Dyadobacter pollutisoli: one gene and its partner. Each later gene encodes a partner of the first gene's protein in a complex. Links are inferred from orthologs where the notes say so. Each region holds a gene or a part of one and is shown on either strand. Other genes may lie near its edges. The genes, in order: lpdA and ON006_RS01905.

What was found.
Region 2: the proteins of lpdA (region 1) and ON006_RS01905 are in contact, whole or in part, in a crystal structure (PDB 1EBD), measured with the Geobacillus stearothermophilus proteins. The link is inferred for Dyadobacter pollutisoli from one-to-one orthologs. Residues at the interface, in WP_049624544.1 of Geobacillus stearothermophilus: Pro340, Ser341, Asp344, Tyr345, Arg403, Asp406, Val408, Glu431, Ala432, Gly433, Asp438; in WP_033016211.1 of Geobacillus stearothermophilus: Ile130, Ala131, Met132, Pro133, Arg136, Arg140, Glu141, Asn155, Arg157.

What each region holds. Positions count from the first base shown.
Region 1 is NZ_CP112998.1:6,333,295-6,341,774, forward strand. What follows is about bases 532-3,337. They hold lpdA (dihydrolipoyl dehydrogenase), read left to right. Parts: upstream 532-1,138; coding sequence 1,139-2,536; downstream 2,537-3,337. Other genes in these bases: ON006_RS26155 (four helix bundle protein), read right to left, coding at 532-834; ON006_RS26165 (DUF6036 family nucleotidyltransferase), read left to right, coding at 2,549-3,253; ON006_RS26170 (polysaccharide deacetylase family protein), read right to left, coding at 3,269-3,337. Outside these bases: more of ON006_RS26155, read right to left, coding at 457-531; more of ON006_RS26170, read right to left, coding at 3,338-4,279; ON006_RS26175 (DUF4153 domain-containing protein), read right to left, coding at 4,371-6,125; ON006_RS26180 (hypothetical protein), read left to right, coding at 6,259-7,239; ON006_RS26185 (bifunctional heptose 7-phosphate kinase/heptose 1-phosphate adenyltransferase), read right to left, coding at 7,271-8,248; ON006_RS26190 (GNAT family N-acetyltransferase), read right to left, coding at 8,294-8,480. UniProt on the Escherichia coli protein: Lipoamide dehydrogenase is a component of the glycine cleavage system as well as of the alpha-ketoacid dehydrogenase complexes.
Region 2 is NZ_CP112998.1:428,167-436,793, reverse strand. Bases 3,288-6,240 are described here. They hold ON006_RS01905 (pyruvate dehydrogenase complex dihydrolipoamide acetyltransferase), read left to right. Parts: upstream 3,288-3,903; coding sequence 3,904-5,577; downstream 5,578-6,240. Other genes in these bases: hslV (ATP-dependent protease subunit HslV), read left to right, coding at 5,686-6,228; ON006_RS01910 (glycosyltransferase), read left to right, coding at 3,288-3,646. Outside these bases: ON006_RS01930 (class I SAM-dependent methyltransferase), read left to right, coding at 1-371; ON006_RS01925 (class I SAM-dependent methyltransferase), read left to right, coding at 374-1,165; ON006_RS01920 (aldolase/citrate lyase family protein), read left to right, coding at 1,162-1,986; ON006_RS01915 (D-2-hydroxyacid dehydrogenase), read left to right, coding at 1,983-2,927; more of ON006_RS01910, read left to right, coding at 2,927-3,287; dacB (D-alanyl-D-alanine carboxypeptidase/D-alanyl-D-alanine endopeptidase), read right to left, coding at 6,278-7,750; ON006_RS01890 (MBL fold metallo-hydrolase RNA specificity domain-containing protein), read left to right, coding at 7,961-8,627.

The DNA of each region.
Region 1 (8,480 bases):
TCTCCCATCATTTTCCGGAATTCAATTTCTTCCAGTTTGTCGGAGAGCTTTTTGCCTTCTTCGTCTACCTCTTCTTCGGTAGCCTCATTGGCGTCATAAAATTCCCAAATAGTGTCCAGGTCATCGCGTAAACGGGCGAGTTCCTCATAGCCATTGGTCCAGAATTTCAATCCACGGATTTCCCGCATTGTTTTTTCCGCTCGTTCTGAATCGTTCCAGAACTCGGGCTGAACAGTCTGTTGTTCAAGGTCTTCTAGCTGTTTTTTTCGGTTACCGTAGTCAAAGATACCTCCCCAAAGCCTCTACACGGGCCTTCAAGTCTTTCAATTGCTCTAATGTCATTTGAAGTTTAAGTTTTGTGGAAAAAAATATATAATCATTGATTGTCATTCTTGGTCATTTATAGTCATGTGTGGTCAGATATTGTCAAGAATTGTCAATTATAGTCAAGTGTGGTCATTTGTTGTCATTAAGTTTCAGAGGAGTTTTGCCTATTGTTTTTATGTAATTATTGAGTTTTATTGACAACTGATCGCAAAGTTGGGTTAATTCTTCGAATTTTTCTGTTTCGATCAGATTTCTGTTCCTTGCTTTTGTCAACCAGGTTCTTGTCTCTTGTAGAGAACCTCTGGAATAGAAACAAAAGTTCAGATTTTCCTTAAAGTGAAACCTCCCATATCCTTCCGCAATATTCGCCGCAATGGAGTCTGTCGCTCTCACAAGTTGTTTACCAAGAGTGTCTTTCAAAAAGTAGCCCCAGGGTTCAACGACTGTCCATACCTTTTCACCAAGTGACATTGCCAATTGATAAATCTGTAATTCTTCAAGTTTCATACTAAAAATGTTTAAGATATGTCTCAAACATTAATACGTTGAAGTCAAACAATAGTAACATAACGCCCCGGAGTAATAAATACATCCAAAAGCCGTACTTGTATTTTTTTAAATCAACATTCACAGTTATGCACAACAAATGACAATTTCTGACGATGCATGACCCATTAGATCCGTCTCTGACCATAAATGACTTCTCACAATTCTTAACAACACTTGACAATGAGTGACAATCCCTGACAATATTTATTAACTTTGCGTGAAAATTTTGTCAACCCATTTCGTACAATAAAAATACCAGAAAATGGCTCAAACATATGATGTGATTGTAATTGGTAGCGGCCCCGGAGGTTATCCCGCAGCCATTCGTGCTTCCCAATTAGGACTTAAAGTTGCAATTGTTGAAAAAGAAAGTTTAGGAGGAATTTGCCTTAACTGGGGTTGTATCCCTACCAAAGCACTTCTGAAAAGTGCCCAGGTTTTTGAATACATTAAGCATGCAAAAGACTATGGTATCAATGTAAGCGATTCGTCTGCCGATTTCGGAGCGGTTATCAAACGCAGCCGCGGCGTTGCCGATACCATGAGCAAAGGGGTATCATTTTTGATGAAGAAGAATAAGATCGACGTCATCATGGGTACCGGTAAAGTAAAAGGCCAGAAAACGGTTGCGGTTACAGATAAAGACGGTAAGACAACGGATTACACAGCTGCTAAAGGCGTTATCATCGCAACAGGTGCCCGCGCCCGCGAATTGCCAAACATTAAAATTGATGGCCAGAAGGTAATCGAATACCGTAAAGCCATGAGCCTTGAAAAGCAGCCTGCCTCTATGTTGGTTGTAGGTTCTGGCGCAATTGGAATGGAATTCGCTTACGTATATGCTTCGATGGGAACGAAAGTAACCGTTGTTGAATTCCTGCCAAATCTGGTTCCGGTCGAAGATGAAGACATTTCAAAAGAGATCGCGAAACAATACAAAAAGCTTGGCATTGACACTTACGTGAACTCAACGGTTGAGACAGTTGACGTGTCAGGAAATGGTTGCAAAGTTTCTGTAAAAACGCCGGACGGACAAAAGTCCTTTGAAGTGGATATCGTTCTTTCTGCTGCCGGAATTGTTTCCAACCTTGAAAACATTGGTTTGGAAGAAACGGGCATTAAAACGGATAAAGGCAAAATCACTGTAAACGAATGGTATGAAACCAGCGTTCCAGGATTTTATGCAATCGGTGACTGCACACCTGGCCCGGCTTTGGCACACGTTGCTACGGCTGAGGGAATTATCTGTGCAGAGAAAATCGCTGGACACAAAACGGAAGCACTAGATTACGGAAACATTCCGGGATGTACTTACTGTCAGCCTGAAATTGCATCTGTTGGACTAACCGAAAAGAAAGCAAAAGAAGCAGGATACGATATCAAAGTGGGTAAATTTCCATTCAAAGCGTCTGGTAAGGCCGTTGGCGCAGGTGTTACTGATGGATTTGTGAAAGTAATTTTTGACTCGAAATATGGCGAGTTCCTTGGTGCTCACATGATCGGCGCAAACGTTACAGAAATGATCGCTGAGGTGGTGGTGGCCCGTAAATTGGAAACTACTTCACACGAGATCATGCGTGCGATCCACCCTCACCCCACTATGTCCGAAGCATTGAAAGGCGCGACGGAAGCAGCTTACGGCGAGGCGATTGATTTGTAGGGTTTTAACGATTTGCCTTCATATGAATGCCCGAGAATTACTATTCCCGGGCATTTTTTTAATGTATGGAATGGTTCAAATTATTTATCTAATTTTATAGAAGATCAATTTTACAAAGAGATGTCTGTAAGCGAATTACAACAACGTTACGCTGAAAATATAGAAGCTCTTGTCCGGCTAAATAACTTGGCGGGGAAATTGTATCGATCCAACCCTCTCAATAAAACAGCGGTATTTATGGATATAAGCAGCGAAGACGTGCTTAATCTTCTCAAAAGTTTGAACAGATATAATGTAAAATATTTGTTAGTTGGCGGAATGGCTGGGGTAGTCCATGGGCATATCAGAACTACTCAGGACATGGATTTATGGATTAAAAAGGACCGGGAAAACGCTATTGCATTTGTCAAAGCATTAAATGAAAATGATGTCCCCGGTGCGGATTTGCTACTGGATATGCCACTCATTTTTGGCTGGACATCCGTCAGATTTGGGATGTCGGGATTTGAGCTGGATTTAGGACATTCGTTGAAAGCATTTCAGGAAAGTGATTTTGATTCTTGTTATGAACGGTCACTAACTGCTGATTTTGAAGGAGTTCCTTTTCATGTTATCCATTTAAAAGATTTAATAACAGAAAAGAAAGCGACTGCCCGGGCAAAAGATCTCGCTGACGTTGAAGAACTTCAACGCATCTGGGAAAATCAGCAATCTTAATATACCAATAGAACTTTATTTCGTTTTTTGCCTCCTCTGCATTGCTTCCCGCCAGGTCGTAAGAATGATCCCTTCTTTTTCAATGTATTTTTTAAGCTCAGGGTCAATCATCGCTAGAAAGTCACCCTCTCTTGTTGGCCAGGAGTCCGAGATTTTTGGAAAAACCTCGGTATGAATCGTGCAATGCATGATCACCATTGTCAGCCCGGGTTTCAGCTTTCCGAGCGCCTCCATGTATTTGGCAGTTTTATATTTTTGAAGCGCCTTTTCAGACTTGTCACCATTTTCTGGCCCTTTCCAGCCATAGCTGGTGTTTTCGAGGTCGTCGAGCACGGGTAGCCCCGCATTCCAAAGTTGTTTTCCTACTTGTTGGGTCATTTCAAATCTTTCAGCGATCATCTTTTCTTCTGCCTGAATAGCAGTATTATGGCCACCTGGGAACATGACCGGAATTTTCTCCTGCATTCCTACTTTAAGATATCTTTCCAAAAATTCGGGTTTCGCGAAGAGTGTACCCATGTGCGAATCCAGGTGTGTAGGCTCAAAACCCATTGTTCTCGCGCGTTCCAGCTGTGCCCGGATCTCCATTTCAACTTCATCGGGAGAAGCATTTTTCACTACATCCGCTACGCCGCGCCACATAGCGCCCTGCGGATCGACTAGTCCTTTCACCTGATTTTTTCCGGCCAATGGACCCCAGCGATAATCCTTCCATTCGGAGGTCATTGTGAGGTGCAGGCCTGCGTCGATATCTTTATTTTCTTTCCAATAATTGACAAAACCGGGTACCCAGCCACAAGGCATCATCACGCTCAGCGAGTTGGCAACACCTTCGCGGATGGCCTTAATCGCACCCTGATTGGACTCGTAAGACATTCCTACATCGTCCACGTGAATGATTAGTATCTTTTTCCCTTTCGGGTATCCGAGCTTTTCGGCGTAAGTAGTTTCGGTTGTTTGGGCAAAAGAGCAATGGCAAGCCAGCGCAGCTAGCAGGAGCAGGACTTTTGTTTTCAAGGGTTTCATGGACATGTAATTTTGATGATAAGGCAGAAATCATTTGTAAATACCTTTTGCAAATGATTTTGTACTAGTGCTGTGTAAATTTATCAGGTGCTTATTTGTACAGGAGAATACCTTGCGCTGAATAGGTGGTGTCATTTTTGGAGATTGACCTTATGATCACCTTAATGTGATTATGGGCATCCTGGTAACCAAAAACCAGTTTTTCCTGAGGGACACTCATAGAATTGTTGCTGAATTCATCTATTAACTCGCTGACTTTCTTCTCTGCGGGCAGCTCTGTCACTTTGATATTATTACGATAGACGGCTATTCTCTTATTTTGGGATAAAAACCGCCATTCTTTGTTTTTGATTTGCTCGTCATCGGCTGAATCAAAAAAGACCATTTTATTGAACCCGAGAATAGCAATATCCTGACCGGCACTACGTGAAAGTTGTGACGAGAAATGAGCATAGTTGTTCGCGGATCCTGGGTTGGATATTCTAATGTGTTTTTCAAGAGCAGCGTCCATTTTTCTGTAATACTCATACTCCTTCCGATCATTGGCGGAAAAACCAGCGAAGTGTGGTTCAAGACCAGTTTCCTCCCTATACCTGAAAAAACTAACAATAGAAGTAAGCCGCTCATAATCCTCCGACTTCATGGTAGCCTTTCCTGTAATCTGATTTTTTGCATTGAGGATTTTATGTTCAGCTAAAATCGTATGAAACTGATTCAACTGGCTGGTTTTGGAAACAGCGAAAATATTCCAGGGGCCGATTGGCAACAAAAAGCAGAGAATGGATAAACTTATTGGTATCCAGCGAATGTCGTCCCGCTTTCCCGACAAGAAATAAAAGGTGATACCAGCCAGCCAAATAGCTAGTACTGCAATAATGTAACGGTTTTCAGTAACGCCATAATCGCCGATCCTTCTTGTAATTCCAATAAACAAGAGAACGATCAATGGCAGGAGTGCGAGGTAATACCGCCGGCTGAAAATTTGTATCCACCGTTCCTCCTGATTTTTACGCAAAGGATAAAGTAGCAGCAATGCGAAAATTCCCGCTATCGAAAAGGCTAGTACAAGGTAGGCAACCCCGCCTTCTGGTAGCTTCCATTGAAAAATAATCTTGCCGGTATAGGCGTAGAGAATGATCACATAAACTACCTCAAGAGGCAGCAAAACATATTGCGTGAATATTTTTAAACCGTTGGGATACTTGGTCTGCCGTTCAAGATCACCGAGATTATCAGGGATTTTGCTCAAAAAGAATACCGTATGAAAGAATGTAAATATCACAACAGCGAGATCCATTTCAATCTGCGCCGAGAGCTCCACTTTAAACAAATACTTGATCGCTTGGATGGCGATAAGAAGCCCGATAAACAAAGTGAGGGAATACAACGAAGCATTCAGAAATTGCAGAAAGAGCGTTTTGTTAAACTGCCAGAACCCATTTGGTTCGTCAAATCCGATAAACGGTGCGAATGAAACAATCAAATGAGCGCCCGCCATAAAAAGCATAAAACGATAATAATCTGTTTGACCGGGATCGTCAGGCAAACTAAAATAGTACCAAACCAGAAGCCCAGTGATTCCCACCATTATTCCAGCAGTCCATGAATTTTTCCATTGGCGCCTTTTGGCAGAAAGCAAGACCGCCAGGAATAGAGGAAGTGCGAGAAAGGAAACGTATCCTAAGCGGAGTAGGAAATTTCTTTCGCTTTCAATGGCATTGGGTGTTTCGGTATACCGTAAAAGCACGGCCATTTTTATTAATGCTACTGCAACCACCCATTTATAGCGGGTCGTAGTCTGAACAAAGCTCTCTGTCAGGGATTGAACGGAAGGTAATTTGATCATGTTTGGGTAAGATTGTTGTATAGTGAATGTAAATCAACAAATTTTTATTTGAAATCTGACGTGGTTTCGAAGGACAATAGGTGCAGCCTTTTCACGTTATTTGCGGAAAATAACGCACCCCTAATTTCTCCGCATGACTTATTTCCGTATCGTGATCATTTGCTTTTCAGTGGCTTCGCTGACTTCCGCAAAAGCACAGCATTTCGCATTAAGCAGGCTTTTTTATCCCAATGTAACCCTGAAAGCAGATTATACTGTGCCATCGAGCCTGAATGGAACGCAGGACTACGGGGTTTCAAGAACGGGCTTTTTCGGAATAATACCGGTACATAGCGAGGTACAATTAGGATATAGTCTCAGAAAAAAATTCGATTTACGAGCCGTACACACGGTGGTACTGGCCCAGTACACTCAGATTCAGCCAACGATCGATCGTAAAAATGATCCCGAGAATGGCTACAAAACTTTGTCGCTGGGGGTGATTCGCTTGCAAGCAAGTATCAAAGACCGCCTTTGGGTATACGGCGGAGGATTGGGGATGACGGAAACAAATGAGACCTTTTTCAGTCCGCAACCTTTCTTCTGGGGCGGTGCCGCGAGAATGCACATACTGGGTTTGAGAACGCAGATCATGTACGGCTCCGTGCTGGCATATAATCAGAAACTGCGGTTCGTTCCTGTTTTTGGGATCAATAAAGGGCTTGGGAAACATTGGCGGGCTTCTGCGTTGCTACCGTTTATGGCTAATGTCAATTATAAAGCTACCAAATGGTTTAATGTGGATATGCTGGCCGGCCTGAACGGATATAGCGGCGGTTTCCAGGTTCAGACTCCCGAAGAAAAAGCTTTACGCCGTGAAAATTACAGACAGATCAAGGTCGGGGTTGCTGCCAACGCACATTTGTTCACTGTGCTCAATGTTTCACTTGAAGCGGGTGTGACTACTTTTCGCCAATTACGGACATTCAACAGTGCCAGAGAAAATTTAACCTCCTATACCCCCGCGACCACGCCTTATATCGGTGCAAGCGTACGCTACATTACAAGCAGATCACGATTGTCGTCCAAGTTTACCAGAAGAATGGGCCTGGGCGAAGCTGGAATAAACTGGTAACCTTCGCCGGAAAGCTAACTTTGAAAGTGTGTTAACTTAGCTTTTCGGCTTCCGTTTGCAACAGGTTTTTGTCGATCGGAACCACCCCTACCATTTCGCAAACCAGTCCGCCACCCAGGTTTGAGATGGCTGCAATGGATTTGGGAGGCAAACCTAATGCTACGCAGCAAGCCGCAATGCTGATCACGGTGTCACCTGCTCCTGACACATCCGCAATTTGCCTGATATGAGCAGGCAGCTTATGCACTTCCTCCTGGAAATCAATGATAACACCTCTTTCCGAAAGTGTAATGAGCGCCCCTTTAACTTGCAGTGTTTCTTTCAAATGCTGAACAGCTGCCCTCAGTTCTTCGGGGTTATCCACATTGAATTCCACTTTTAAACCTTCGCGGAGCTCTTTCAGGTTAGGTTTGAAAAGCGTTGTATGGTTGTAAGCAAGGAAATTACGTTTCTTTGGATCAACGACGGTTGGTACATTATTGGCATTCGCAAAGGAAGTGATCTCGGCGATTGATTCGGGAGTCAGCACACCTTTGTCGTAGTCTTCAAAAATAATCACCTGGCAGGTAGGGATCAGTTCTTTGGCTTTGGCGATCAATTGTGCCGTTTCTGAGACAGAAACAGGTTTATCAGTTTCGGTATCAATGCGTACTACCTGCTGAGAGCCTGCAATGATTCTTTCCTTGATCGTTGTGATCCTGTGTTCACTTCGGATGAGGCCTTCACAGTTCAAGCCTTTTTCAATCAGGCTGTTTTCGAGCAGGTCGCCGGAGCTATCGGTGCCGATGACGGAGCAGATAATGGCCTCGGCGCCTAGCGACTGCACATTCAAAAGTACATTACCGGCGCCTCCAAGCCTGTATTCCCTGGTTTGAACATTGACCACCGGAACAGGTGCTTCCGGTGAAATTCTCTCTACTTTTCCCCAAACATATGAGTCCAGCATCACATCTCCGATTACTAGTACACGCAGAGAGTTAAATGCTTCGAATACCTGATTTATATTCATTGAAATAGTACCGTATTGAAATCAAAATTTTGACTGACCAAAAAATCAGACCTTGGCAACAAAATGAAGGCTTGTGACCTGAAATCTTTTATTGAGATAAAGCCTATGTGCGTCCGTTCTGGCTGCGCTTACACCGGAATCGAGATGGACTTCATTGTAGCCTTCTTTTTGAGCATACTCCATGATCCAGTCGATGAGAACACCCGCATACCCTTTTCCACGATGGCCGGGT
Region 2 (8,627 bases), 5.9 Mb from region 1 along the record:
GTTTTATGGCATTGCACCATTTCCACAACCTGCATGCGTGTTTCCAGGCAATGTACCGCATTGCAAAGCCGGGTGCTAAACTGGTTTTCCTGGAACCCAATGCATACAACCCGCTCTACTATGTGCAGATAGCACTAACGCCGGGTATGTCGTGGCAGGGAGATAAAGGCGTGGCGGATATGACCAAAACCAAACTCTTCGGAGCAATGGAATATGCAGGATGGAAAAACCTGAAAATCAAACGGTTTGGATTTTACCCTCCATTTGTGGCCAATACAAAGCTGGGACAGAAAAGCGAACCCATACTTGAAAAAATTCCGGGCTTGAATTCATTCCTGCCTTTTCAAATTATCATGGGAGAAAAAATATAGCAATGGAACAAAACAGGGAAAACTGGCTTGTTTCCTATCCTGACGATGGGAATTCCGTTTGTTTCGAAATGGAAGATATGTCATTCTGGTATCAGCACCGGAACGAATGTCTGGTACAGGCACTAAAAGCCAACGATTTCCCAAAAGAGTTTCATGATATTGGCGGGGGCAATGGCATTACTGCGTTTGCAATGCAGCAAGCCGGTTATGATGTGACTTTGGTGGAACCATATCTCGCAGGAATTCAGAATGCTCAGAAGCGAGGTATCAAAAAAACCATTCAAAGTACCCTTGAAGACTACGCCCCGGAAGTAAACGGGACAGTACCGGCAGCCGGTTTTTTTGATGTCATGGAGCACATTGAAAATGACCTGGCATTTCTGGAAAAGATTAATCGTCTGCTGGCAAGCAACGGCAAGATCATGCTGACCGTACCTGCTTTTACCAGTCTTTGGTCGGATAACGACGTGCAGCTTGGACATTTCCGACGGTATACGCTGGCCGGTTTGGAAAAATTGCTTTTTCGAGCGGGATTTGAAGTCACTTACCAATCCTATTTCTTTTCGCTGGTGTGGCTGCCTATGTGGCTGTTCCGGGTGGTACCAGAGAAATTTGGGTTAAAAAAGAAGAACACGCCGGAAAAGAAAAAGAATGAGCATATGGCCGGTAGGCCTACTACCGCACGTTTTCTGAGAAGGCTGCTGCATTGGGAAATCAATGCGATCAAAAATAAATCCCGAATACCATTTGGAACGAGTTGTTTAATAGTCGCGAAGAAAATAAAAAGCATGTGAATTTAACTTCTACATTCTCAACCGAATTTCATCTGTTTCTTTTCTCAAACGACCAGGCAACGGTCAGGAAAGCTATTGCGGCTGGTGTCGACGGAATTATTGTGGATTGGGAAAATCAGGGGAAAAAGGCGCGTCAGGAAAGCTTCGACACGCAGATCAACTATGATACTTACGATGACTTGTGCCGGGTTAGGGAAGTAACTCCTGCGGGCAAGCTGATTTGCAGGATCAACGGTTTCTCGCCCGGGCATACCCAAAACGAGATCGAACTTGCATTAAAAGCAGGGGCCGACGAAATATTCCTGCCCATGGTCGAGAACTGTGAAGAAGCTCAACAAACTTTTGATATGATCGCCGGACGGGCAGAATTCAGCATACTGATCGAAACCGTTGCTGCGCTTGGTTGTCTCGATGAACTTTCTCAACTTTCTTTGAAAAGGGCCTACATTGGTCTTAACGACCTGCACATCCAGCAAAACAGCCGCAATATTTTTATGCCTTTGATGAATGGTACCGTCAAGACGATCCGTGGGCAGTTCGACATTCCGCTCGGTGCGGGAGGCGTAACTTACCCGCCAAATGGCAAACCCATCGCCAGCAAATACCTGATCAATGAGTATGCGAGACTGGGGATCAATTTCAGCTTTTTAAGACGTACATTCCTGAGAGACCACGAAAATCATAGTATGGATTATATGGTTCAAACGATCAAAAAAGCATACGCCGATGCCCGACTGCGCTCTCCTGACGAAGCCGAAAATGACTTTCGTGTGTTCCGGGACCAGGTGGAAAGCTGGACCACAAATCCTTATCACGTATGATTTTGCTCATGTACGAGCCGGTGCCGGACCATTTACAAAGCCTGAAAAACATTGCTCCGCAGCATGAAATCGTCATGGCACACTCCGAAGAAGAAGCACAACGCCTGATCGAAAACGCAGAGATCGTTCTGGGCAACCGTTACTTTTTGCAAAGCCTGCCATTTGCCCGGAAACTGCGCTGGATGCAGTCCAATTCCGTAGGCGTGGACCTGATTTTAAAAGCAAAACAATCTCTTATTGATAAAAATATAACCCTCACTTGCGCCAGAGGCGTGTATGATGCTGAGCTGGCCGAACATACCATTGCGCTTCTCTTGAGTCTTTTTCGTTCCCTGCCCAGTTTGAGGGACGAACAAAATGAAGGCAGCTGGCAGCGCCACCGGCTTTCGACTTTGCACGGTAGCAGTTGCCTGATACTAGGCTGGGGCAGTCTGGGCAAAAAAATTGCTTCCTACATTAAAGCCCTGGGTGGAAAAGTTGCAGGAGTAAGAAATCAGCCTGATGATTCGCTGGAAGGTGAAACTATGCTTTTTGGAAGCAGCAACTGGCGAAACCAGCTTCCATTGACCGACGCATTGATCATTTGTTTACCCAAAACACCCGAAACCTATCATTTCATTGGTAAAAATGAGCTCCGCGCATTGCCATCCTCCGCATTCGTAGTAAACATCGGGCGTGGCGGGACATTGGACGATATGGCACTTTTGGAAATGGTGCAAAGTGGGAATGTGGCCGGAGCTGCCCTGGATGTATTCGAACAGGAACCGTTGCCGGCTGGTCATCCGATCTGGAAAGAGCCTAAAATTTTCGTCAGCCCGCATGTAGGAAGAAGTCTGGAAGGCCCTGTTTTTCGCTGGCAATCGCTTTTTGAGCAAAATCTGGAACGTTACCTGCGCGGCGAGGCGTTGCTGAATGTAGTCAATTACCAAAAAGGATATTAATGATCAGCATTGTCATACCAGTTTACAAAAGCGCATCGACACTTGTTGAATTGCACAGAAGGCTGAGTGATATTTCGGCAGCGGAAAACTGGAAATGCGAGGTTATATATGTCAACGATGCTTCACCGGACTATTCGCTGAACGTTTTGGAAACATTGACACACTCCATTGATTTTCAAATCATTAATCTCAAAAATAATGTAGGACAGAGCAGCGCATTGCTGGTAGGAATGCTGTTTGCAAAACACGATCTCATTGCTACCATGGATGCCGATTTGCAGGATGAGCCCGAGAAGCTGCCTGAGCTTGTACGTTCATTGAAGCAAAGTACAGATGTGATTTTTGCCAAAAGAAAAGGGTCATATGAGTCAGGCGGACGGCTTTTTACCTCTTTTCTATTTAAGGGCCTGGTACATGTTTTCTCCGGCCAAAGAATCCCGATGAATGCAGGCTTATTTATGGTCATCAGAAAAAAAGCCGCATTGCTATTACTGCCATTTTTGCCCCAGTCCCCCTACCTGATCGGACTTATCGCCAATGCCAAACTCACATGTGACAGTATTGTGATCGATCGCAGGGAAAATCAGTTTGGTGAATCTTCCTATACATTCAAAAAACGGCTGGTGGTGGCGAAACGCTTTTTCGGGACATTGAAACTCCGGCCAACCATAAGCCTTTCGGAAGTAACCGAATGGGTCAATTTGAACCTTTTAGCCTAAGATCACGCCATTACGTAACCTCAAAAATGTCACTTCATGCGCACATTAAAATCAATGTTGTTTGCTTTCAGAATGATAACATGAGTATATTCTGTTGATTATCAGCAGTAATTAACCGTACCGAATTACTTAAATCCGTAGCGGAAGCTGTTTTGGTCAATTTTATGATGTGAAAGGCGACACCTATTCACCTTTTGTTGTAATTTTGACTGAAATCTAATTTTAGACCAAGAAACTAAAATACCTTAACAAGCGATATGGCAGAAGTAATTCGTATGCCCAAAATGAGCGACACCATGGAAGAAGGTGTTATCGCAGAATGGCACAAAAAAGTAGGTGATAAAATCAAGTCCGGTGAAGTGATTGCAGAAGTCGAAACTGACAAAGCAACCATGGACCTGGAATCTTATTATGATGGTACTCTTCTTTACATTGGTGTTAATAAAGGCGATGCTGTCCCTATCGACGGGATTATGGCAGTAGTGGGAGCGGAAGGTGAAGACTATAAATCTCTTCTTGACGGAGGAAATGGTAATGGAAGCGCAGCTGCACCTGCAAAAGAAGAAGCAAAACCTGCGGAAGCTGCTCCGGTGGCTGCGGCAGAGGCCGCTCCGGCACCTGCTAAAAAACCGGCTGCCCCAGCTGAGAAAATCAATGCGGCTGTGGTTCGTATGCCTAAAATGAGCGATACGATGGAGGAGGGAACATTGGTTTCATGGCAAAAGAAAGTTGGAGATAAAGTAAAATCAGGAGATATACTGGCGGAAGTCGAAACCGATAAAGCCACAATGGAACTGGAAGCATACGAAGACGGTACGCTCCTTTACGTTGGAATTAAAGAAGGCGAAGCAGTTCCTGTTGACGGAATTATTGCTGTAATAGGTGAAGAAGGATCTAATGTAGAAGCATTACTTGCCCGTGAAAACGGCGAAGGTGGTGTTGAGGAAGCCAGTGCTCCGGAAGAAGCGAAAGCTGCCGCTCCATCGTCAAATGGCGCTGAAAAGGCTGTTTCAGTTGCTGATTCAGACGCACGTATCAAAGCTTCTCCTCTTGCAAAACGTCTTGCTGACGAAAAAGGCATTAACCTGAGCCAGGTAGAAGGCAGCGGTGACAATGGCCGTATCGTTAAGCGCGACGTGGATGAGTTCAAACCAGCGGCCAAAACCGAAGCGCCTGCGGCAGCTCCTGCACCTGCGAAGGCAGCGGAACCAGCAGCCAGCGCGCCAGCTACGGCAGCACCGGCAAGCGGAGATTTCACAGACCTGCCTATTTCGCAAATGCGGAAAACCATCGCACGCAGACTAAGCGACAGCTTGTTTACGGCACCACATTTCTATGTGACCATGGAAATCGTGATGGATAAAGCAATGGCGTTGCGTCCTCAATTGAACGAAGTAAGCCCTGCGAAAATATCTTTCAATGATATGGTCATCAAGGCTTGTGCGGTAGCGTTGAAACAACATCCGGCGGTTAACTCGGCCTGGTTGGGAGACAAAATCAGAAGATATAATTATGTCAATATTGGTGTAGCCGTAGCCGTGGACGAAGGTCTGCTGGTACCGGTTATCCGCGACGCTGACAAGAAAACGCTTTCTACCATTTCCAGTGAAGTGAAGGACCTGGCTGGAAAAGCAAAAGATAAAAAGTTGCAGCCAAAGGATTGGGAAGGAAATACATTCTCTATTTCCAACCTTGGAATGTTCGGTGTAGACGAATTCACAGCGATCATTAACCCACCGGATTCTTGCATCCTTGCCATCGGCGGTATCAAAAAAGTGGCTGCTTTCAAAGAGGACGGAACGGTGTATCCTACCAACATCATGAAAGTAACAATTTCAGCTGATCACCGTGTGGTGGACGGAGCGCTGGCAGCAGCATTCTTAAATACGGTTAAAAAACTGTTGGAAGAACCGATGAGCATGCTGGTTTAACCGATCCAAAAATCGATATAAGTACAAAGTGTCAGGTTTTACGACCTGGCACTTTTGTTTTATAGCCAACTATCACAGCAAATTCAAGATTTAATTAAAAACCAATTCATGGAAAAAATACACGCAACAACCGTACTTGGTGTACTACATAATGGTACCGTTTCCCTCGGAGCCGACGGCCAGGCGACAATGGGCAATACGGTGGCAAAAGGTAATGTTAAAAAAATCAGGGTGCTGATGGGCGGAAAAATCCTTGCCGGATTTGCAGGCTCTACCGCTGATGCGTTTACCCTCATTGAACGCTTTGAAGAAAAACTGAATGCTTATGGTGGCAATATGAAAAGAGCGGCTATTGAACTGGCAAAAGACTGGCGCACTGACCGTTACCTACGTAAACTGGAAGCCATGATGATCACCGCCAGTAAAGATGAAATCCTGGTTATTTCCGGAACTGGCGACGTTTTAGAGCCTGAAAATGGTATTGCGGCCATTGGATCCGGCGGAAACTTTGCATTGTCAGCAGCCCAGGCATTGAAAAAACATGCCCCACACCTGACGGCAGAGGAAATGGTGAGGGAAGGCCTGACGGTAGCAGCTGACCTTTGCATTTACACCAATCACAATTTTGTAATTGAAAAAGTGAATGGATAATACTAATAGCTAACGACTAAAAGCTTTTAGCCGTTAGCTATTAGGTTCGTTACAATTCTGCCATTAATGTCATCAGCTTCACGAGCGAGTCGGAAATGAGGCGGTTACTGCCGGGCAGGTACTTATGAGCGATAATTGAAAAGCTGAGCAGCGCACCTGACTTGGCAGTCACATAACCGGCATAGGCGCGGGTACCCTCGATCGAGCCACTCTTGACGTGTAAATTACCTGCCGCCTTTGTCCCTTTTCCAAGATTCCGTACTGTTCCATTCAGGCCGAGTACTGCGATACTTTTATAAAAATCGTTGAAACTGGCGTCTTTATTAGCATAATTGAGAATGTCGGTCAGGCTGTTGGTACTAATGGAACCCGAGGGGGAAAGCCCGCTGCCGTCTTTGATATAAAAACCCCGCAGATCCGCTCCCTTGCCTGACCAGTAACCAGTGATGGCCGTCGCGGCATTGTCGTAGTCAGATTTGCCGCCGAGTCTCTTACCCGCCTGTTTGAAAAAAGTATCGGCATATAAATTAATGCTCCAAAAATTGGCCTGTTGGCAAAGCTCTCGCAACGGCGGTGATTTGTACTCATCCAAAATCACTTTCGGATTAGGTGTCGGGAACGCAACAGGTGGAAAAGGGGCAGTTCCTTCATAAACAGTTACCCCAGTGCTTGTCAAACCAGCCTTTAATGCAAAAGCTGCGTATTCGGCGGGATTGGGAATAGAACCTTTTACTGAAAATACTGATACTCCCGCAGGTATAGTCCCGGTCAGCAGCACATTGGTACCTAATGGATCGCTGTAAACAATGGTTTGATCGCCGGAGCCACGTTCATTTGTCGTGACCTGGTTTACAAACGACAAATAAGGAATAGCAGGCTCTATACCGAGGAAAGAAGTGGGGTCGCCAAATTCAACACCTGGTTTAAACTTAATTCTATACAGATTTTCGTTGAAATTAAGTCCTTGCACACCGGCTCCATAATAGTTTCCAATGTCCCCCCAGATCCACGTGCTGGCTAGCATCTCACTGTCGAAAAACGAAGCGTCTGGTAAAACTTTGCCTTTAATATGCTTAATACCAGCTTTCTTCACCGCTGCAGTCCAGCGTAATATCAGTTCGCTAGCGGTCGGATATCCTTTGAACCTGTCGCTTCCCAGCGAAGGATCACCGGTACCGCGAATGTAGAGATTCCCTGATAATGTGTCACCTTTGATCACGCCGTCATGTTCGAGGAATGTCTGAAATTTAAAATCCCCGCCGAACAATGCCAATACCGTCGCTGTCGACACTAGTTTGAGTGTCGATGCGGAGGGTAATGAACGTTCCTGGTTCAATGCAAAGACATTATTTCTTTCTTTGACGGATTTAATGCTTATTGCCAACGAACCGCTGCGCATTAGTTCGCTGTTTTGCAGTTCCAGCACGGCGTCGCGGAAATTGTTCAGTGCGACACTATCGATGGTTTGAGACTGGGAGGCGTGGAATAAAAAAAGGCAAAAAACGAACGGAGTGAATTTCATATCAGTTTACAAGAGTGATTTTGCGCAAGAAAGTGTCGATACCAAATCTAAACTAGTAAGTAAAGTCCAAATCTCAGTCTGTTTTTTGGTACTTTTGTCAGATATTAAGCAGTTCTTTGATTGAACAGATAAAAGAAGATACAATAATGATATTGATTTTTCCGAATGATAGAAAAATCCCAATATAGCCATTCACCCCATATTTAAAGTATGAAATTGACATTTTGGGGAGCTGCTCAACAAGTTACCGGTAGTATGTTTCTTTTGGAATCAGATGATTACCGGATTTTGATTGATTGCGGCTCTGATTTTGACTTAGATGAGATTGGTAGAAAAACCAGGTATGAGGAACAAAAAAGTGTCTTTCCGTTTGACGCGAGTTTAATAAACACAGTACTTTTAACACACGCCCACATTGACCACTCCGGCAATATTCCCAATTTATACAAAGAGGGATTTGAAGGACGCGTGGTATGTACCGAACCGACGCTGGCACTGACTTCCCTCCTGTTGAAGGATGCTGCCAATCTTCACCAAAAGCGCCTGAATGCCCGCAACGGAGCGTCTTCCAAGAAACGTGGTAAGAAAAAGAAGGATGTGCCGATGGATTATTATGTTGAAAAACATGTGATCGAGGCATTGGATAACTTTGTGCCTGTCGCTTTCGGGCAACGTTACCGCATTGCTGACAATGTAACCATCACTTTTTACGCAGCCGGCCACTTACTGGGTGCCGCGCATATCGTGGTGGAAGTATACGAGGACGGGCAGAAGAAAAAGATCTGTTTCTCGGGCGATATTGGCCGCAGCAATTACCCGTTACTCACTGATCCTCAGGAAATTCCACAAGTTGATTACCTGATATGCGAGTCTACCT